DNA from 4 places in the Shewanella sp. GutCb genome. Region 3 is predicted to be linked to each of the others. Evidence: predicted binding sites of a transcription regulator. Region 3 holds the regulator's gene; each other region holds the start of a gene.
The links. The regulator ArgR, encoded in region 3, controls arginine synthesis, uptake and breakdown. The targets are predictions, from matches to a motif close to ANTGAATANNTATTCANT.

Region 1 (5,636 bases), on a different contig from region 3:
GATAAGTTTTATCATGGCTAAGGCGTCAAGAGAGCCGATAGGATGGTTGGCGTAGATGACCACTCGCCCTTCAATAGGGATGTTTTCTATCTCGCTATTGGGCACGCTGTAGTTGAAATTGAAACTATTGAGTACCTGCTCGACAAAATCTACCCCTTTTAAATAGGAGAATTGATTAGCAATGTCATTACACTCTTTCTCCTTGAGCAGGTAACGCAGCATCGCCTTGGTGGGCGTGGCTAGCCAAGGGGTTTTATCGAGCATCGGTAAGTTTTGTTCTACAACATTGTCGACATTGAAAATCATAATAAAACCCTATTGATGAGGACTGACGAGCTGCTATGAACAGATATGAGCTAAGCTACGCGCTTTATCATTGGTGAACCTGAGTGCTGGCTAAATTGAATTGCGCTGATAAGTCGGGCGCAGGCTGTAGCTTCTTGCCATTTCAGCAGTTGGATATCACCCGAATCGGACTCGGCTATAAAGGTGCAGTTTTCCACCCAATCTCCGTCGTTGGCGTAAACCATATTGTCGGTAACCGTGAGTTCTGGCTGGTGGATATGACCACAAACGACAACATCCACTTCCATGCGCTTTGCATAGCGGGTGACGGCGTTGCGATAATTTTTAATGGCTTGTTGCGCTTTGCTGACCCTGAGTTTGACGTAACTGGCGAGTGACCAGTACGGATAACCCAATTGGCTGCGCACTTTATGCAGTTGGCGATTTAGGAATAACAGCAAGTCATAAAGGTGATCGCCCAATTTGGCGTAGGCGCGGCCAATACACACTTCAGAGTCAAATTGGTCGCCATGTAATACCAACACTTTACGCCCTGACACTGTGGTGTGAATATGCTCTTTGGTAATGGTGAGGTCCAACAGACAAAAACCATCGTAGGGCTTTAGGGCTTCATCGTGATTACCCGGAATATACACAATACGTGTGCCTTCTCGTGCCATTTTGAGCAATTTTTGTAGAACTAGGTTATGTGATTGAGGCCAAAGGAATTTACGTTTTAGCGCCCATATGTCAAAGATATCGCCAACCAGAAACAGGATGTCTGTTTGCAGTGAATTTAACAGTTGTAGTAGATACTCTGCTTTGCAGTCTTTACTGCCAAGGTGAACATCTGAAAGCCAAATGGCATTATAGTGTTGCGCTTGATTTAATCGGGCACTATTTATGGGCTTAACCGTGTCATTCTGCGGCGGTAGGCTGCGGTCTCCAAGGCTGTTTTCGAGTTCTGTTGCGGCAATTCCTTGCTGTTTGTTTTCCATTGTCCTGCCAGTGAAAGCGGGGATATGACAATAGAGTAAAAGCGGCAGTTGACTAGCAGATGAACTATTTGTGGCATGTTGATGACGAGGCAAAAAAAAGGAGCGCTTATGCGCTCCGATTATTGACCTTGACTGTTTCTCTATAAAAACTAGAAAATCAGGTGGGCGATCCCTGCTATAACAGGCAGAGTCACCAGTGTTCTTAAGATAAAGACCACTGCAAGCTCAAGGAAATTGACAGGAATTTTACTGCCCATCAATAGTGCGCCAACTTCACTCATATAGATAAGCTGCGTGACTGACAATGCCGCAATAATAAAGCGGGTCATGTCTGACTCAATAGAGCTGGCAAGAATGGCCGGAATAAACATATCCGCAAAACCCACCACAATTGTTTTAGAGGCTTCAGCAGCTTCTGGTACTTGTAATAGTTCCAGTAGCGGGATAAACGGCATACCAAGATAGTTAAATATTGGCGTGAATTCGGCAACCATCAAGGCGATGGTACCAATACCCATCACCACTGGGATCACACCAAAAATCATATCAACTACGTTTTTAACACCGTCGGTCAATGTATGTTTGATGCCGCCAGCGCGAGAGGCTTTGGTCAGTGCTAGATCTAAACCCCAAGAGAATACGCCATGGCCGGCTGGGATGACTTCATCATCTTTATGGCGGGGTGTTTCATCAATATAGAGGTCTTTTTTCCACGATAGGGGAGGCAGTTTAGGCACAATTATCGCTGCGACAAAACCGGCAAAACATACCGTGAGATAGAAAGGAACAAATAGGTGTTCTAGCTGAACTTGCGAGATAACCACCAGTGAAAAGGTTATCGATACTGCTGAGAATGTTGTACCAATCACAGCAGCTTCACGTTGAGTATAGAAGCGTGCTTCGTATTGCTTGCTGGTCATCAAAATACCGACACTGCCATCTCCTAACCAAGATGCCATACAATCAATGGCACTTCGACCCGGTAGATTGAAGATAGGACGCATGACTTTAGTCAGCAGTGTGCCTAATAGCTCCAGTAAACCAAAGTTTAGTAATAGCGGCAGTAACATCCCTGCAAATAAGAAGACTGAAAACAGTACCGGCAATAGGTCGTTGAGAACCAGTGCACCAGTACTACCAGAGCGAATAGCTTCAGGACCGACTTCGAAGAAGGTTAAGCTGATAAAGATGGCACCGAGTATGCGGATCACTAACCAAATAGGGGTGACATTAAACAAGGAGTTTAAAAAAACGCTTTTAATCACAAATTTAGGCTGTGCGACTTTAACGACTAATGATGCCAAAGCAGTAAAGATAACAATCGCAGTGACAATACCGATGAGAGCGTCACCCAGCAGGCTCTGTAGACCTTTAGAGATAATTGCAATTGGAATGGTGATTGCGTCTTGATAACTGATGGGGGTCATGAATAACAGTAGACCGATCAGTGATGGCACAATAAACGTAAGTATGGTTTTAATGTTATGGGTTTGTTTTTCTGACACTTTTTATTACCCTAAATATCGAGTTTTGCTTTACAGCGTTAAAGCTGAATTGGTACTTAAGCAAATAATGTATTGAATATTCATTCAACCGCTAGCAGGCGAGGTTACCGCCTTAAAACATCTAAGTAAAACGATTCTCTTGTTATATAGAATATATCAAGACTAGCGAATAGTTATTAACTCTAAATGACTATTTATATTGTATCGGAATAAGCAGCAAAAGCACAAAAATATTTTTTGTTTATATTCATTTAAAACAATGGTTTGTTTATGTTTCTTAGTTGTTGATTGTTTGGTTCGGCGGATGTTGTCGCTACCCACTAGTGGTAACGACAACACATATTACGGAGGGCAAACTAACTAAATGTTTTTCTCAAAGATTTTGCTTTTTCAGCATTAATTTTTAACTCTTTAACCGATGTTTCAACCACATCAATAGCATTCAAATTTTCATTTGATGCTTGGCTAATGTGACTAATATTTTGGTTTATTTCACCGACAACTAAGGTTTGTTGCTCTGCGGCAACGGCATTTTGTTGCGCTAAATCGTGAATATTTTTTACTGCTTCAAAAATAGTGTCGACTTTTTGCGCTGAAATCTCGGCATCGTCAGTGCATAACAATGCTTGTGACTTACTTTCATCCATCTGTTTTGACCATTGAGTCAGCATGGTAAACATCTTATCGACACTCTTAGAGATACTTTCTGTTGACTGTTGTGTGCGGCTAGATAGTGCGCGAACTTCATCTGCAACAACTGCAAATCCTCGCCCTTGCTCACCGGCTCTTGCGGCTTCGATAGCAGCGTTAAGCGCGAGTAAATTGGTTTGTTCGGCAATGGCATCAATCTCAGACATTGCACTGGCTACTCGCTCTGCTTCTTTGTTTAGCAATTGTGCATTCGCCGCTGCTTCTGTCACTGAATCAGTTAACTCACTAATGCTTGCTGCACTTCTTTGCATTTTGTCACGGCTTTCATGGCAAAGCTGGTAAGTGTCTTGAATGCGATTAGAGGTTGATTGAATATTCGAAGCGACCTCTGTAATGGTGGCGGCCATCTCCTCAGTGGCACTGGCGATTTGTTCTATTTGTTGGTTTTCAATATCCAATCCAGCATGGGCTTGTTGGGCGGCAGTCATTAATTGAGTGGATATGGCATCAATATGTTCGGCATTATCTTGTGAGCGTCCCAGCACACCTTGCAGTTTGGCGTCTTTCATCATCAACTGAAAATCAAGCAACGAAGAGGTATCTCGACCGCAATAGATAAAACGACTGACAGAGTCATGCTGCTGTTTCATCTGCATTAATCGAGCGGGAATACGAAAGGCTTCGTCATAAAAGATGACAAGGTTTACGCCCATTAACACGATACCGGCTAAAATTACGCCCCAACCCCAAATATAACCAGCAGCTGCTAAACCGAGGCTGGCACAAAATGCAGATAGCAGGCGTTTATTGGCTAAGCTAATAGGGTCGCTAACACGTTTACCTAAATTGAGTCGTTGATAGATCTTTTGCGCCTTATTGATGTATTCGATCTTAGGCGCAACGCGTACAGATTGATAACCAACCAGCTCGCTCTGTTCAAATAGTGGCGACACAAAAGCATCAACCCAGTAAAAATGGCCGTTTTTACAGCGGTTTTTAACAATACCGCGCCATGATTGTCCGGCTTCGAGTTTTGCCCACATCTCTTTAAAGGCTGCTTTAGGCATGTCAGGATGTCGTACAAGATTATGATGTTGGCCAAGCAGTTCATTCTCTGTATAGCCTGATATTTCGATAAATCGCTGATTAACGTAGGTGATAATCCCTCGTTTATCAGTGCTTGATATCAATTGATCTGAAGAGGTTAGTCTAACTTCCCGGTTGACTATGTTTGCATTGTTTCTTGTCATTATTATTCCATTTGACTGCAAAGTGTATTACTAGATATGTTGGAAATATACCAACACATTATGTGTGGAATATAGCATTAATACACTCATTATTATTCAGATTTAGCTAATTTGTTTAACGAAATATTAGCAAGAAATATAGGTCGCTATTTTTAGCTAACTTTTTGGCTTTATTATCTTTTTTTGCGGTAATGTTTGGGTTGTTTTAGAGTTTTAACTTGAAAAAAAATAACGGTAGACTATAAAAGTAACGTGGATGTTACGTATCTTGTGTTAGTAATGGTTGTTAAAAATCTGAGCTAGACCTCTTTAACGAAGGCTAATTCGATATATATTAGACGATGCCATTAGATAATATAAAAATAGGAATATATGGTAGCTCGGACGAACAATAAGGTTTCTACACTCGCATTTAGATTTGGTATGCTCGGGATTTTCGGGCTATTGCTAGGTTTGATGTTATCGGTACTGACATTTAAGATGTATGACGGTGAAGGCTTTAGTTTTTTGAACCACACGCTGAGTGAGTTGGGTCATTATGGACACTCCGACTTTGCGGTGATTATTAATGGTGGTCTATTTTTCGGGAGCTTGAGCGCGGTACTATTTTGTCTTTTTTCATTGCAAATAGCGGACTCATCTTGGTCTTATCCCTTTTTTGCTTGCTTAGGGCTGACATTCTTCTGTTTAGCGGCGGTTGGCTTGTTCCCCATCAATGTTTATCATTTACATATTGTGGCGATTAAGTATTTCTTTATCTTCGGCAGTGTCAGTTCAATGTTTTATGGACTGTATTTATTCGTAGGTAGAGGGCGCTTATTTTCGCGCTCGACCAGTGTTTTAGCCATTATCGCGTTTGTGAATATGTCAGCTTTCTTGTTGGTCCCTCTGTTAGGCTTGGAGCTAACAGAGGGCGGTAGAGCTTTCTATCATGAACTGCTGGTCGA
Region 2 (5,636 bases), on a different contig from region 3:
CAGCCGGTGTAGTGACGACGGTGCCACTATTGTGTTTTTCGGCGGCGGCAGTGCGGATCCCATTCACCATGCTCGGATTTTTTCAGTACATCGGACCCAGCATCATGTTTATTCTTGCAGTAAACTTGTTTAACGAGCCCTTTGATATAGAAAAAGGCATTACCTTTGCCTTTATTTGGGCAGCACTGGCCCTGTTTACTGTCGATATGTTCTATAAGCGAAAGCAAAAAAAGTAGGCTTTAAAAATACTAAAAAAGCGAACCCTTAAGGTTCGCTTTTTACGTAATAGGTTTAGCTATACGAGGCTTATTTGATAGCACTTAACAGCGCATCAGGCTGCGCTATGCTCAGTAGTATTGAGTAGCCTCTTAACGTGGGGATCACCACCACGGTGTCGGTCTCAGTTATCGCCACAAATGCCTTTTGCTGATCTGACAATCTAAACCATCCGAGCTGAAAACCAGGCATGCCCACACCGTTAACGCGAAGATCGGGTTTTAAGCTAAGATCAGCTCCTTGTTGCCAAGCTAACTTGCGGATCTCTAGCTTATTAACATCTTCAATCGGTAGGGTAAAACCATAAAAAGGCACATCAACCGTTACAGAGTCTGTCGTCAGAATGAGCTTGGCATCATTAACGCTATACAGCATCCAACTAAACGCACCTACCATAGGTAGCAGTACCGCTGCTATTACCACCTTGCTGGTTTGCGGCAGTGCCTTATAGTAGATGTAAATGCCCAATCCAATAAAGCCGACCAGTAAGGCAATAAAGCTCCAGTTACCTGTCGAACTGAGTGGCGCAAGATCAAAGCTCTGAGTCATAGGACGTTCTCATTAATACAGTCGCTCTATCCTTGGCCACTAGACGCACTAGGTCAAGATGAACTTGGCGCAAACACTTATAAATCTAATGCTAGGATCTTAGATTTACGTTGATAGTTATACAGCTGCTTCTTTTTCCCTGGTAGCTCATCGACTTCAACAATCGTAAAGCCATGTTCTAAAAACCAATGAATACTGCGAGTCGTTAACGCAAACAACCGTGAGTAACCCCTTACCCTTGCTTGGCTAATAATATTTTGCAGCAACAGACTGCCACGATCAGCATCTCGGTATTCTGGATGCACCACCAAACAGGCGAACTCCCCCGCGTTGTCCTCTTCAAAAGGGTAGAAAGCAGCGCAACCAATCACTAAACTATCGCGCTCAATCAGCATAAACTGCTCTATCTCAACTTCGAGCTGTTCACGCGAACGGCGCACTAAAATCCCTTTTTCCTCCAGCGGTCGGATAAGATCTAAAATGCCACCGATATCCCTGATAGAAGCACGACGCAAGCGCTCTGCACTTTCTGTCACAATTTGCGTTCCGATACCGTCCCGAGAAAACAGCTCTTGTAGCAGCGCACCATCATCTAAATAACTGACAAAATGACAACGACTCACGCCATTACGACATGCATCAATACTGGCTTGTAAAAATGCCTTGGTCCCTAAACAGAGTGGCGCTTGCGCTGGCAAATTATTGAGTATGCTTTGGGCATCAGTCGGCATCAATTCAGCAAGGACGTCTCCATGCTCATCCATAATGCCTTTATGCGCGCTAAAGCCAATCATCTTGTCAGCTTTCAACTTAACCGCAATTTGCGTCGCAACCTCTTCAGCCGTTAAGTTAAAGCTCTCTCCAGTGACTGAGGCTGCTACAGGGCCTAATAAAACGATGCAGCCACTGTCTAACTGCCGTTTGAGTCCGTGAGTGTCAATCCGTCGCACTCTCCCGCTAAGGCTATAATCCACACCATCTTCAACCCCTAATGGCTGCGCAATAACAAAATTGCCACTGACCACATTAATTTGAGCGCCCTGCATGGGAGTATTACTCAAACTCATCGACAGCCGAGCCGTGATATCGAGTTGCAATGCACCAACCACCTGTTTAATCACTTTGAAGGTATCTTCTTCAGTGATCCTCACACCATTGTAATACTCAGGGGTTAGGCTGTGCTGAGCGAGTGCTTCATCGATTTGTGGCCGAGCGCCGTGAACCAGCACAATCTTGATCCCTAAGCTATGCAGCAGTGCGATATCATTAATAATGGCTTTGAACTGCGGCTGCGCAAGCGCTTCGCCGCCAAGCATAACGACAAATGTTTTACCTCTATGCGCATTGACATAGGAAGCTGAGTGACGAAAACCATCGACAAGTTCTGTAGTACGCACGCTAAATCCACCTTATAGTCTAAATAGACAGTCGCAACAATCTGCATCATTGATAAACACTAATGATGATATTGCATTTTAATTCATTTAAACAGCATTTATTTTCACTTATTAATATAAAATAACATTGTTAAGCATGTGAATTTAAATGGTTGAAGCCTATAAAGCTAATGATGGCAGAAATGAATAGTCAGTCGTTGTAGCGAGAGAGGGGATTATCGAGGGTATATTCGGATTTTAAGACAAAAAAAAGCCTCTAAAAATAGAGGCTTTTTAAGATGCTAAAAGTAAGTTACTACTTCATTTTAGCTTCTTTGTAGATAACATGCTGACGAATAACTGGATCAAATTTCTTGATTTCCATTTTTTCAGGCATGTTACGCTTGTTTTTTTCAGTCGTGTAGAAATGACCAGTTTTAGCGCTAGATACTAGCTTGATCTTCTCACGATTACCTTTAGATTTAGCCATGGTTTATTATACCTTCTCGCCGCGGGCACGAAGTTCAGCAACAACAACTTCAATACCTTTCTTATCAATGATACGCATACCCTTAGTAGAGATACGTAGCTTAACGAAACGTTTTTCAATTTCTAACCAGAATCTGTGATTCTGTAGGTTAGGTAAAAAACGACGTCGCGTAGAATTCTTCGCGTGCGAACGGTTGTTACCAACCATTGGTTTCTTGCCAGTTACTTGGCATATTCTTGACATGTCAAACTTCTCCAAAACAATATATATAACGCTCGAGCATTAATGTACCTCGAACACGGCCGTCGCCTGAGGCACACAACAGAGGGCGCATTTTATACAGGATCTAAAATAAAAGATCAAGGGTTAGATTAATCTATCCACCCTCGTTCAGCGAAAGAAACTATCTCTCGATCGCCTACAACCATATGGTCCAACAAGGAAACATCGATAGTTTGTAGGGCTTGTTTCAATCGCTCAGTAATTCGTCTGTCGGCTGTACTTGGCTCTGCAACTCCAGAGGGATGATTGTGACACACGATCACAGCCGCAGCTTTTTTCTCAAGCACCAAGCTCACCACATCTCGCGGATAAACTGACGCAGAATTTATTGTGCCCCTGAATAATTCAACGAATTGAATCACCCGATGTTGACTATCTAACAGTAAGACAGCAAACACTTCGTAGGCACGATCCCCTAATTGTCTCATTAAATAGTCTCGAGTTAAATCAGGATCCGATAAAATTTTGCCTCTTTTTAGCTTTTCTTTCGAAATTCGCTTACCGATCTCTACAGCAGCCTGCAATTGAGCATACTTAACTGGACCAATTCCATCTAAACGGCATACTTCTGCTTGAGACGCTGTCAACAAGCTTCTAAGCCCTCCAAACTCGGTTATCATAATACGAGCTAACTCGACGGCACTTAAGCCCTTAAGGCCAACCCTGAGCAATACTGCAAGTAACTCTGCATCCGATAGTTGCTGTGCACCATTAAGCAGTAGCTTCTCTCTTGGTCCTTCGCCTTGTGGCCAGTCTTTAATTCCCACAATAACCTCCTTGTTATTATTTAACATTGAGTATGGTCGAGAATTTGCTAACTTGTTCATCAACTCGTTTAGGATTGTGATATCTTAGGCCGCACATCGACTGCACGGATGGCATTAAAATCCGTCAAAATGATAATGGAAGAGTACGTATGGGTTTGAAAAACAAGAAAGTCCTTTTAGGAATTGGAGGTGGCATTGCTGCCTATAAATCTGCTGATTTAGTTCGCAAACTAAAAGACCGTGGCGCTGACGTTAGAGTCGTCATGAGCCAAAGTGCGCAGCAATTTATCACACCACTCACCCTCCAAGCTTTATCTGGCTATCCGGTTGCCACCGACCTGCTCGACCCCACTGCTGAAGCCTCCATGGGCCATATAGAATTAGCCCGCTGGGCTGACTTAATCATTATTGCCCCCGCCACGGCAAACTTAATTGCGCGCATGAGTATCGGCATGGCCGATGAACTCATCACCACCACATGCCTAGCAACAGAAGCGCCCATAGTGCTTTGCCCTGCGATGAATCAGCAGATGTACCGCAATGCAGCGACGCAAGCCAATTTAAAAACCGTAGCACAACGCGGCTTTACAATATGGGGCCCAGATTCTGGCTCACAAGCCTGTGGCGAAGTGGGCCCTGGCAGAATGTTAGAACCCGTGGCGATTGCAGAACGAGCCGAACAGCTATTAGGGCCAAAATTGTTAGATGGCGTCTCTTTATTACTCACGGCAGGACCCACTCGTGAAGCCATAGATCCGGTAAGGTATATCTCGAATCACAGTTCAGGAAAAATGGGCTTTGCACTTGCTAGCGCGGCTGCTGAGATGGGTGCAACTGTCACACTCGTTGCAGGACCTGTAAACTTAGCCACTCCAGCGAATGTCACCCGTATTGATGTTGGGTCAGCACAAGAGATGCTTGATGCCGTGATCCCAGAAGTAGAAAACCACCAAATTTTTATCGGTTGTGCGGCAGTGGCTGATTATCGAATAGCGGATATTGCAGAGAGTAAAATAAAAAAATCTGCGGAACAGATGCAGCTTGCGCTCGTTCGAAATCCTGATATCTTAGCCACCGTTGCCAGCCATGCAAAACGTCCGTTTACGGTTGGTTTTGCAGCAGAAACAAATAATGTCGAACAATACGCCAAAGGTAAACTGGTGCGTAAGAAACTCGATATGATCGCCGCCAATGATGTGTCTAACAGTAACATTGGTTTTAATAGCGACAATAATGCGCTCAGCGTGTTTTGGCACGGTGGTGCGACACACTTACCCCCTGTTGACAAACAAACGTTAGCCAAGCAATTACTCACCCTAATCGCAGAAAAAGTAAAAAAATAAATGAAAACACCGATTGAATTAAAGATCCTAGACTCACGTATTGGCACGCAGTTTCCGTTGCCTGCATATGCGACTCCAGGTAGCGCAGGAATGGATTTACGCGCTATCACCGACACTGCTCTCACCATACAACCGGGTCAAACCGTCCTTATCCCTACCGGTATTGCAGTGCATGTGGCAGATCCAAGTTTGGCCGCCATCATATTGCCTCGTTCAGGCCTAGGTCATAAGCACGGTATCGTGCTCGGTAACTTAGTGGGGTTAATCGACTCTGATTACCAAGGACCCTTAATGGTTTCTTGCTGGAATCGTGGTAGTGAACCCTTCACTATCGAAATTGGTGACCGTCTTGCGCAGTTAGTGTTTGTTCCCGTCGTACAGGCTGAGTTTAAGCTTGTGGATGAATTTGATAGCTCAGATCGCGGTGCAGGCGGGTTTGGTCATTCAGGTACAAAATAATACATTACCGCGTTAAACGCATCACTACATTTTATAGATAGCACGGAGCAGCGTTTCCTTGCTATCTCGCTCAGTAGTAATCGAGTGAAGGACT
Region 3 (5,636 bases):
GGGCATGTCTGCCAGTATTTGGTCCAAATTGATGACATCACGCTCGATGTCCATAGTGAATGCTTAGATATCAATATTGGTGAAAAAGTGGCAATTACAGCAACACGACACCATTTAATTTTACTCTAACGGAGGTAGCACTAACTAAATATCTGCGCGTTTGAAGTGAGGTAAGAAAACATTGAGAGTTTAATTCATCGTTTAATGTGTTGTTTTTATCGCCGTTTAGTGACAATTTTAGTAAGCTTGGGTTTAGAGCGTTTAATATAAAATTAATTAACGGCTTACTCGTGCGCATGCTATAAGACAAAAGCAATGTGACACAAGTATAGCGCTTTGCAAGTAGGCTAAATATAAGTCTTTATTCTGGTTAATGTGCGTCAGGTAGAATTATTAGATGCTAAAGTTGTAGATAATATTGCCGATGATTAATGCAAAATAAGGGTTACATATAAAAATGGATAGTCAGGTTATGCCTCGTGAACAACTAGGAGTTTGTGCAGAAGGAAATTTGCACAGTGTCTATTTAATGTTTAATGCTAATGATGGTATCGAATCGCAAATGCGCCCATGTGTTGCAAATGTGGCCCAATATATTCACGATCTTGCAGATCAATTTGCGGATAGTGCATTCAACGGGTTTGTTGCCGTTGGGGCAAACTATTGGGATGCGCTTTACCCGGTAGGCAGACCACGCCAATTAAAGCCATTTCCTGCGATGAATCAAGAGAATAGAGATGCGCCGGCGATCGAATATGATCTCTTTGTGCAGCTGCGTGGTGATCGCTTCGATATTCTCCACTTAGTGGCCAATGAAGTGTGTCAAATGTTTGATGGACTCGTAGAGTTGATAGATGAAGAGCGCGGCTTCCGTTTTATGGATAGTCGCGACCTAACAGGCTTTGTTGACGGCACTGAAAACCCCAAGGGCCGTAGCCGTCAAAGTGTTGCACTGGTTGGAGATGAAGATAACGAGTTTAAAAATGGCAGTTATATTCATGTACAAAAATTTGCTCATAATTTGAGTAAGTGGAATCGACTGCCAGATAAGAAACAAGAAGATATCATTGGTCGTACCAAAGCTGAAAATATTGAATACGCCTCTGCAGATAAGCCATTAACAAGTCATATTAAGCGAGTTAATCTTAAAGATGATGACGGTAATTCAATGGAAATATTACGTCAAAGCATGCCTTATGGTTCGGTTAAAGAACAAGGTTTAATGTTTATCTCTATGTGTGGAAACTCGGTGAATTTTGAAAAAATGCTCGAAAGTATGATCTATGGTGATACAGAAGGTAATCATGATCATCTGATGCATTTTACTCAAGCACTAACAGGGTCATCCTTTTTTGTGCCATCGATAGATTTTTTAGAACGATCCGCATAAGCCTGGTTAATCTGTAAAAAAAACGCACAATAAGTGCGTTTTTTTATGCCTGCTATTTTTCTTGTTGTTCTTCTTTATCGTTATTAAAGTAGCTAGTAGGGCTGCGGTCATAAACCTCATTCATACTCCGGACGAGTACTTTATTGGTTTCGGGATAAACAACGACATCATGGGTATCACGGCTACCGACCACTAAAAAAATGAAATCGGCATCGCTATTATTAACTATTTTATGGGCGATACCAGAGTTGGCTGTGAAGCAGATATATTTTCCTTCGCTAAAAACATGAGGTTCATCATCAATATAGAGAGTGGCTTCCCCTTGCATCGCGTAAATGTGTTCCTCTTCTTTAGTGTGATAATGAGCAAGTGCTGACGCCATGCCTGGTGCTACCTTTTCCATGGTTACGCCAACTTTTTCAGCCCCAGCAGTATCACCAATGTGCTTTTGATCACTGCCGTAATTATTTTCATGTGACCAAGACTCCCAGCCAACATCAGAAACATTAATCAGTTTGTTTTTCATCTTTATTATCCTCAACTTAGGAATGCTGCCCTACTGGCAGTATAACCATATTGATATAATAAAAAATAACATATTCAATATATTGTATAAAGGTAGCGTTGGCATTTGGCTTAAAGGGAGGTAGGGCGGCGTTTCCGCCCTTATTTTGCTGGCAGAAAAAGTTAATCCATGTAATTGAACAATGATTTAACCGTTTCTACTGTATCCACAATCATGTCGATATTTGACGGACTGATAAAGATAGTATCATCACCCGCTATCGTGCCTAGAATACCTTCTGGCTTACCTATCGAATCAAGTAATCGGGCGATTAACTGTGCCGCACCTGGGCTGGTTCGAACAACGATCATTGACTGGTTATGATCCACATCAAGTACAAGGTTTTTAAGTGGACTACCAGCAGTTGGTACACCAAGCTCAGCGGGTAAACAGTAAACCATTTGCTGTTTAGCATTTCGGGTTCGAACTGCGCCAAACTTACTCAGCATACGCGAGACTTTTGATTGGTTGATATTGCTAAAGCCTTCAGCTTGAAGCGCTATCACTATTTCACTTTGGGAGCCAAAACGCTCCTCTTTTAAGATCAACTTAAAGGTTCTAACGAGATCGTCCTGATTTTTGCTTGTTTGCATATATTATTATTCTTTATTCAAAAAAATCCGCTCTATGATGATTATATTCGCCTTTCATGTCAAATTTTATTCGTTTTTTTGAATAATAATTCACAGCGAGTTGTTTTGTTGAGCGGTACTAAATTCATTAGAGTATAAATTCTATTTATTTTTATACTGATCTTTTGCAAGCGATTTGATAGCAAAGCTAGACGGGCTGGGCGTTTAAAGCGATGGTAAGTGGCATTGTGAATCTAGAATAGAATGAACACGACTAAGGGATAATTGAATTTTAGTTGTGAATCCAGTACTGTTGCGCCATTAGAAAAGCGGATCTAAATCACAAAAATCCGAGAATTGACGGAGATAACTATGAAAGTTGCTGTACTTGGAGCTGCTGGCGGTATTGGCCAGGCGCTTGCCCTACTATTAAAAACTCAACTACCTGCGGGTTCAAAATTGTCGCTTTATGATATTGCACCTGTAACACCAGGTGTTGCCGTTGATTTAAGCCACATCCCAACAGCGGTTGAAGTAAAAGGATTTGCGGGTGAAGATCCTTCTGCTGCATTAGACGGTGCCGATGTGGTCCTTATTTCTGCGGGTGTTGCACGTAAGCCTGGTATGGATCGCTCAGATCTATTCAACATCAACGCTGGGATCGTAAGAAACCTTGTTGAAAAGTGTGCTGCGACTTGCCCTACCGCGCTTATCGCTATTATCACTAACCCTGTGAATACGACAGTTGCTATTGCTGCTGAAGTGCTTAAGAAAGCGGGTGTGTATGATAAGAACCGTTTATTCGGTGTGACGACGCTTGATGTTATTCGTTCTGAAACCTTTGTTGCTGCAGCAAAAGGCTTAAACGTAGCAGACGTTAAAGTGAACGTTATCGGTGGCCATAGTGGTGTGACTATTTTGCCACTTCTTTCACAGGTTAAAGGCGTTAGCTTTACTGATGAAGAAGTTACAGCGTTAACAACGCGTATCCAAAATGCAGGTACTGAAGTTGTTGAAGCTAAAGCGGGTGGCGGTAGTGCGACACTTTCTATGGGACAAGCAGCTTGTCGTTTCGGTCTTTCTCTCGTTCGTGGCTTGCAAGGCGAAGCAAACGTTGTTGAATGTGCCTACGTAGACGGCGGCAGCGAACATGCTGAGTTTTTCGCTCAACCTATTGTTCTTGGTAAAAATGGTGTTGAAGAAGTATTAGCATATGGTGACGTTAGCGCATTTGAAGCAAGTGCTCGTGATGCAATGCTAGATACGCTAAAAGCAGATATTAAGCTTGGTATCGAATTTGTTAAGTAAGCTTACCTTTTGACAATGTAAGCCCTTAACGAAAAAACGGAGCCAATTGGCTCCGTTTTTATTGAGTCAATAAAACTAGTGACTACGCTGTACGGCTATCTTAGCCAGTGAAATTAGTGCTGTTTTGTATTCTGACTCTGGCAATATAGCTAATGCGGCGATAGCCTTGTTAGACTCTTCTATGGCTCGCTGTTCAGTATATTCAAGCGCACCACAACGCTTTAAGGCGCTTATAATCACTTCAATGTGCTCTGTACCGTCACCTTTTTCAATCGCTTCTCTAATGAGCGCTTTCTCTGTGTCGTTACCTTTGGCAATGGCAAAGATCAACGGTAAAGTTGGTTTTCCTTCAGCTAAATCATCACCTATGTTCTTACCTAGCTCTTCTGTTTCTGCTGTGTAATCAAGTAGGTCATCAGTTAATTGAAAGGCGGTACCCAAAAACTTACCATACTCAGCAAGTGCTGTTTGTATCTCTTCAGAGCTTTCGGCTAATAAACCCGCTAAGCGTGTTGCAGCTTCAAACAATTTTGCTGTCTTACAATAGATGACACGCATGTAGCTTTCTTCAGTGGTGTCTGGGTCGTTACAATTCATCAATTGCAGGACTTCACCTTCGGCGAGTACGTTAGTGGCGTCAGCGAGTATTTCAAGTACGTCTAAGCTTTTAAGCTCAGTCATCATTTGGAATGAACGCGTATAAAGGAAGTCACCCACTAATACACTGGCACTATTACCAAACAATGCATTCGCTGTTTCTCTGCCGCGACGGAGCATAGATTCATCAACGACGTCATCATGCAGTAGTGAAGCTGTATGAATAAACTCGATTATTGCTGCCAACTTTAAGTGAGAATCACCTTTATAGTCGATTGCCCGAGCCGCTAAAATTGACAATAAAGGTCTTAAGCGTTTGCCGCCACCGTTAATAATATAAAAACCTAATTGATTAATTAGGGCTACATCTGACTCTAATTGTTTATAGATCAGTTGATTGACTGCTTGCATATCGCTATCAGCCAATTGACGAATGGCGTTTAAATCCATAAATAGACTCTGATTTGTTGGCTGCTATGACAATCAGCAGCTCATTTAAGACATAAATGTTATAATAGGGGGATTCTACCTAAATTTGTGCAGCAAGACAGTAGTTGTCGCTAATTCTGGGAGATATTTGGGTCTTTTTTTATTCTTACTGAATTAGCTCTTGTCAGATGCTAGTTCTTAGCGTAAACTCCGCGACCATTGTCATTAAAGCTTTTATAGCACCCCTGCATCAATCTAATATAGTTTGAGCGGCGTGTTTAGAATATCGGAGTAAAATAGCTATGTACGCTGTTTTTCAAAGTGGCGGCAAACAACATCGTGTTGAAGCCGGTCATACAGTTCGTTTAGAAAAATTAGAAGTCGCTACAGGCGAAACTATCGAGTTCGACCAAGTTCTTTTGGTTGCAGATGGTGAGACTGTACACGTAGGTGCACCTTTAGTTGAAGGTGGTAAGGTTGTTGCTGAAGTTGTTAGCCACGGCCGTGCGGAGAAGGTAACTATTGTTAAGTTCCGTCGTCGTAAGCACCACGATAAGAAGATGGGCCATCGTCAATGGTTCACCGAAGTTAAAATTACAGCTATTAGCGCTTAATTAGGAGTCTAACTCATGGCACATAAAAAAGCTGGCGGTTCTACTCGTAACGGCCGCGATTCAGAAAGTAAACGTCTTGGTGTAAAGCGCTTTGGCGGCGAATCAGTTCTAGCTGGTAACATCATCGTTCGTCAACGTGGTACTAAATTCCACGCTGGTGT
Region 4 (5,636 bases), on a different contig from region 3:
CTATGAAGTGGGTAATCCTAATGACCGTATGCGCGCACTAAAATTGCTGTTACTGCAGCATCGTCCAGATAGTGCTGTGGTATTTTGTAATACCAAGCGCGAAACTAAAGATGTTGCTGCGCAGCTGAAGAACGACGGTTTTAGCGTAGTGGCACTGCATGGCGATCTCGAGCAACGAGATCGCGATCAAACGCTACTGCAGTTCGCCAACAAAAGTGTGTCTATTATGGTGGCAACAGACGTTGCGGCACGTGGATTAGACATTGACGCGCTTGATGCTGTGATTAACTACCAGGTTGCTTTTGACACTGAAGTTCACATTCATCGTATTGGTCGTACTGGACGTGCTGGCAGTCAAGGCGCCGCATATACGTTTTATAACGATGAAGATGGATATAAAATTGCGTTGCTTGAAGATTATCTTGAGCGCGATATTGTCAATGAAGCGCTGCCTGCTGAGAGCTTACTCGACACTTACCCTACTCAACCAAGCATGATCACGTTGCAAATCGAAGGCGGTAAAAAGCAGAAGTTGCGTCCAGGCGATATTTTAGGAGCACTTACGGGTGAAGATGGCATTGATGGTAGTGAAGTTGGTAAAATCAAAATCACTGATTATCGTGCTTACGTCGCGGTTAATCGTAAAGTCGCAAAGCGTGCGTTGCATAAAATTGTTAATGGTAAATTGAAAGGGCGCACATACCGCGCTTGGGAAATGAATTAACGAACTCGACGTAATTCGACTTCAGATTAAATACTCAATTAGTTAGCTGTTGAGCCGATAAAAATCCAGAGAGATCTGGATTTTTGTCTATGTGGAGACGGTGAATGGACGGCGAGGTTGTATTGCCGTTAGTTGCTGTTGGTAGAATCGATATTTTGGGATAGGTTAATCAGTGGCGATTTCGGTAGCGGGTGGAGTAAAACCCGGCAAAATCATAGAGATAGAACATAGGCTGCAAGAGTTACTCATTGTTGGCAAAGGCAAACCTGTCTCTATTCCTGATGAGATCCACGCAGAGCTTGAAGATGATGCTAATAAACTCGAAATTGAAAGAGACGCTATTCGAGCACGAATAGAGAAGCAGAATAAAGCCCAAGCGTTGTACAAGGTTGTTTCGGCCCAACTGATTACCAGTGTTAACCGTGCTATTGAACATCAGTTGTCGTCGCCAGAGCTGGTACTTGAGCATTCTAAGCTCGATGAAAAGCAAATCCTCTTACTTGAGCTACTGTATTCAAAGCGGGTTGATCTGTCACGTATACGCCCGTTAGTCATGGACTTACCTTGGTTACAGCGTGACTTAGTTAATATGATCAATAGTCCGATGTTTCGGCATCGTCGGCCGCAAACTTCAGACATTCAAGTGACTGATATCAAACTCGTGCTTAACTACATTGGTATTGAAAACCTGCAAGCGTTAATCCCCTATTTTTGCCTGCGTTACCTCATGCCGAGTGGTCAGCCTCAACTGTTGTGGGTGACTCGTAAACTATGGCGTTACAGCGTTATAAGTGCGATAGCGGCTCAGGCCTTAGTTGAGTTACACAATAAGGACCGCGCTTTTGCCTACAGTTGTAGCTTGATGAGTCAGCTTGGAACAACTTGCGTTATTAGCAATTGCGCTAAGATGTTTGATGCTACGTTGGGGAGTTGGTTGAGAGAAGCCAGTGCTAGCGGAGATAAAGAACTTTATGATGCAATCATGGCAACTGAGTTTCCGGCGATTGATGTTTATCAGCAAGCGTTAACGCACAGTGGTCCGCTCAATTGGCAGTTACTTAATCAGCTGAGTTTTGAACAGAGCCGTTTAACCAAAACGTTTAAAGCGATTGATGAGAGTCTTAAATATGCCGATCTTGATGAAGATTCAGCACTTATCGAAAGAGCTAACTGTTTTGCGAGGGTCTATCTATTAAAAGAGGCGGGTAATATTACCTCCCATGAATGCCGTTTAATGTACGATTACTATGAAATCTCCGAGCAAGAGTTGATCCGTTTGAATGGAAAAAACTATCGTAAATTAGCACTGTTTTAAGCCCGCTATAACGAAGAGTGCTCATTGTACAATCGTAGACTCATTCTCCCATGTTAATTAATCTCATTGAACATCGAATAGCCGTCCAAACATCCGCTAATTTCCGCCACTAAATAGTATACAATTATTTATCATTTAGACTCTTTTGGTTAGTTAATCAAATCTTGGTCAAAAAACTGTCTAATTTACGCTAACTCAGCCTATATACGCCATTTCGGTGAACTAGTTATGCAGTAATGCTGAATATTTAGTATTCAGAGGCGCTAGATAACTTTTTTATGACTAATTATGCTTAAACCCCCGCCATATACGCTTTGATAATTCTAAATCTCAACTCTTTATGCACTATAAGGCGTATTTGGTCCGATGAAGGTTGTGAAAAACTGGTATTTTGATCACGTTTTCGCTAATAATGTCTTCCTAGCAATACAAGCAACCGCGATGTCACCTATAAAAGATAAAGACATCAAGCGGAATACGACGGCTTTATCGCGGTCGATAATTTGAAAGGATGGAAGGAATGAGCGTTAAAATGAATCTTACACGTGCCCAGTTTGACGAAGTTATGGTGCCTAACTATGCGCCTTCAGCAGTAATCCCAGTGCGTGGCGAAGGTAGCCGAGTTTGGGATCAAGAAGGTAAAGAGTTTATCGATTTTGCTGGTGGTATTGCCGTTAACTGTTTAGGTCATTGTCATCCTGCTTTGGTTGGTGCGTTAAAAGAGCAAGGCGAGAAGCTTTGGCATCTATCTAACGTCATGACTAACGAACCTGCTCTTGAGCTTGCCACTAAGCTTGTTGAAGCGACATTTGCTGAGCGTGTTTATTTTGCTAACTCTGGCGCTGAAGCCAATGAAGCTGCACTTAAGCTAGTTCGTCGTTACGCGATGAATAAGTTTGGTGCTGAAAAAGATCAAATCATTGCATTTGATAAAGCATTCCACGGTCGTACTTTCTTTACGGTAAGCGTTGGCGGTCAAGCGGCTTACTCTGACGGTTTTGGTCCAAAGCCACAGAGCATCACTCATGTCCCATTCAATGATATTGCAGCACTAGAAGCGGTCTTTTCTGATAAGACTTGTGCAGTAATGATGGAGCCACTACAAGGTGAAGGCGGCATTATCGATGCTGATCCTGAGTTTCTAACAGCCGTGCGCGCGCTTTGTGATAAGCACAATGCATTGCTTGTATTTGATGAAGTTCAAACGGGTGTTGGTCGTCTAGGCGAACTATACGCTTACATGCGTGGCGATGTAGTACCAGATATTCTGACAACCGCTAAAGCATTGGGTGGCGGATTCCCAATCGCTGCGATGCTGACAACCAAAGAAATTGCTGAGCACCTTAAGATAGGTACTCATGGTTCAACTTACGGTGGTAATCCACTTGCTTGTGCTATCGGTAACGCAGTACTAGATGTGGTAAATACTCCAGAAGTCTTGGATGGCGTTAAAAAGCGTGAGCAATTGCTGCGTGATGGTCTGAGCAAGATCAATGACAAGTATGATGTTTTCTCTGAAGTCCGTGGCCAAGGCCTGTTGCTTGGTGCCGTGGTAAACGAAAAGTATCAAGGACGCGCTAAAGAGTTTTTAGTGGCAGGAATTGAAGAGGGTGTTATGAGCCTAGTGGCTGGCGCAAATGTTGTGCGTTTCACACCTTCACTCGTGATCCCTGAAGCTGACATCGCTGAAGGCCTAGCGCGTTTCGAGCGAGCTGTCGCTAAAGTAGTCGCAGCCTAAATTGGCAAACGAAGCGCTAGGTCACCTTAGCGCTTCTTTTTTGTCTTTAGGATACTTGATAGCTGCAGTGTCAGTATTGCCTGTTAAAGGCAATGCCTACCTGATAGCGACAAGTGATAGTGAGGAAACTCCTAGATGTTAATAATACGTCCAATCCGATCCACTGATTTTGACGCGCTATATCAAATAGCCGAAGAATCAGGACATGGATTCACATCTTTACCTGTAAACGAAGATCTTCTTAGACGCAAAATTGCGCGGGTTGAAGCTTCGTTTGAAAAACAAGTCGATAAGCCGTTTGATGAAGGCTATTTAATGGTGCTTGAAGACACAGAAACCAGCGAAGTCGTTGGTACTTGTGGTATTGAAGCGGCTGTTGGTATGGAAGATGCGTTCTACCATTACCGTCTTGGTACAGAGGTTTACCATTCCGAGCAAATTGGCGTGCGCAATGAAGTCGAGACGTTAACCTTATGTCATGACTATACTGGCGCCGCAGAGCTATGCACTTTGTTCTTGCGAGGAAGTTACCGCAAGAACAACAATGGCCGTATGTTGTCCCGAAGCCGTTTTCTCTTTTTAGCACAGCATGCCGCGCGTTTTGGCGAAACTGTGATTGCTGAAATGCGTGGCGAGAGCGATGACGAGGGTAACTCGCCTTTTTATGATTGGTTGCAAAAGCACTTTTTAGGCATTGATTTTATTGAAGCTGATTATTTATCAGGCCTAGGACAAAAGGCATTTATGGCGGAAATGATGCCAAAAAATGCAGTTTACGTGTGTTTATTGCCAGAAGAAGCGCAAAAAGTTATTGGTGAAGTACATGCCAATACTCGACCCGCGCTTAATCTATTGCAGGCAGAAGGTTTCAGATGTCGAGGTTACGTCGATATTTTTGATGGTGGACCCACCGTTGAATGTAACCTGCATGATATTCGCTCTATACGCGAAAGCCGCCTGTTAACGGTGACCATTGGTGATGCTCCAGCAGATGCACCAAGCTATATCGTTTCAAACACCCAACTCGCAAATTACCGCGCTACAGCTGCAAATCTAGCTGTATCAGAAGACAATGACAACGTGATCTTAGACGCTGAAACTGCTGCAGGCCTTATGGTTGCAGACGGTGAGCAGATCCGTGTATTGGCCATGTAGGAATAGAATATGACACAATTTATTGAAGGTAAGTGGATAGCAGGTTTAGGTCACGATGTGACATCAATTAACCCTGCAAACCAAGAAGTCATCTGGACAAGTAAAACGGCAACTCCAGCGCAAGTTAATACCGCGGTTGATGCTGCGCGTAACGCGCAATTTGATTGGTTTATGCTGGGTTTTGAAGCGCGTTTAGCGATTGTTGAAGCATACCGTGATCAGCTAGAAGCCAATAAGGCCGATATGGCTGAAGTGATTGCCCAAGAAACGGGTAAGCCACAATGGGAAACCGCAACAGAAGCGGGCGCTATGATCGGTAAAATCGGCTTGTCAGTGGCCGCTTATAATAAGCGTACGGGGACGTCTGAAAGTGAGATCCCTGCAGGACGTGCTGTATTGCGTCACAAGCCACATGGTGTGGTTGCGGTATTTGGCCCTTATAATTTCCCTGGTCACTTGCCTAATGGCCATATTGTACCTGCGCTACTTGCGGGTAACACAGTGGTATTCAAGCCATCAGAATTAACCCCTAAAGTGGCAGAGCTAATGCTTAAGCTTTGGGAAAAAGCAGGTCTACCTGCTGGCGTGCTTAACCTTGTTCAAGGCGAAGTTGAAACGGGTAAGGCGCTTGCGGCTCATCCACAAATCGACGGTTTGTTCTTCACGGGGAGCTCGCGTACGGGTCACATCTTGCATCAGCAATA

Region 1: the regulator ArgR is predicted to act here: its motif matches at 2,860-2,877, upstream of CXF86_RS08800 (YjiH family protein).
Region 2: the regulator ArgR is predicted to act here: its motif matches at 2,293-2,310, upstream of argA (amino-acid N-acetyltransferase).
Region 4: the regulator ArgR is predicted to act here: its motif matches at 2,317-2,334, upstream of CXF86_RS12345 (aspartate aminotransferase family protein).

The regions. Positions count from the first base shown of each region.
Region 1 covers NZ_PJBL01000016.1:57,765-63,400, reverse strand. The annotation lists gene CXF86_RS08810 (bifunctional ornithine lipid synthase OlsF) at 1-306, opposite strand, end outside; gene CXF86_RS08805 (UDP-2,3-diacylglucosamine diphosphatase) at 357-1,283, opposite strand; gene CXF86_RS08800 (YjiH family protein) at 1,433-2,788, opposite strand; gene CXF86_RS08795 (methyl-accepting chemotaxis protein) at 3,145-4,689, opposite strand; gene CXF86_RS08790 (DUF998 domain-containing protein) at 5,062-5,636, shown strand, end outside.
Region 2 covers NZ_PJBL01000008.1:13,405-19,040, reverse strand. The annotation lists gene rarD (EamA family transporter RarD) at 1-236, shown strand, start outside; gene CXF86_RS06125 (PH domain-containing protein) at 307-825, opposite strand; gene argA (amino-acid N-acetyltransferase) at 903-2,222, opposite strand; gene rpmG (50S ribosomal protein L33) at 2,518-2,691, opposite strand; gene rpmB (50S ribosomal protein L28) at 2,698-2,934, opposite strand; gene radC (RadC family protein) at 3,063-3,740, opposite strand; gene coaBC (bifunctional phosphopantothenoylcysteine decarboxylase/phosphopantothenate--cysteine ligase CoaBC) at 3,890-5,083, shown strand; gene dut (dUTP diphosphatase) at 5,084-5,542, shown strand.
Region 3 covers NZ_PJBL01000003.1:155,901-161,536, reverse strand. The annotation lists gene CXF86_RS04020 (ABC transporter ATP-binding protein) at 1-129, shown strand, start outside; gene CXF86_RS04015 (Dyp-type peroxidase) at 458-1,390, shown strand; gene CXF86_RS04010 (cupin domain-containing protein) at 1,443-1,916, opposite strand; gene argR (transcriptional regulator ArgR) at 2,078-2,548, opposite strand; gene mdh (malate dehydrogenase) at 2,900-3,835, shown strand; gene ispB (octaprenyl diphosphate synthase) at 3,911-4,882, opposite strand; gene rplU (50S ribosomal protein L21) at 5,164-5,475, shown strand; gene rpmA (50S ribosomal protein L27) at 5,491-5,636, shown strand, end outside.
Region 4 covers NZ_PJBL01000020.1:104,989-110,624, forward strand. The annotation lists gene dbpA (ATP-dependent RNA helicase DbpA) at 1-724, shown strand, start outside; gene CXF86_RS12340 (HDOD domain-containing protein) at 897-2,039, shown strand; gene CXF86_RS12345 (aspartate aminotransferase family protein) at 2,560-3,777, shown strand; gene astA (arginine N-succinyltransferase) at 3,913-4,932, shown strand; gene astD (succinylglutamate-semialdehyde dehydrogenase) at 4,942-5,636, shown strand, end outside.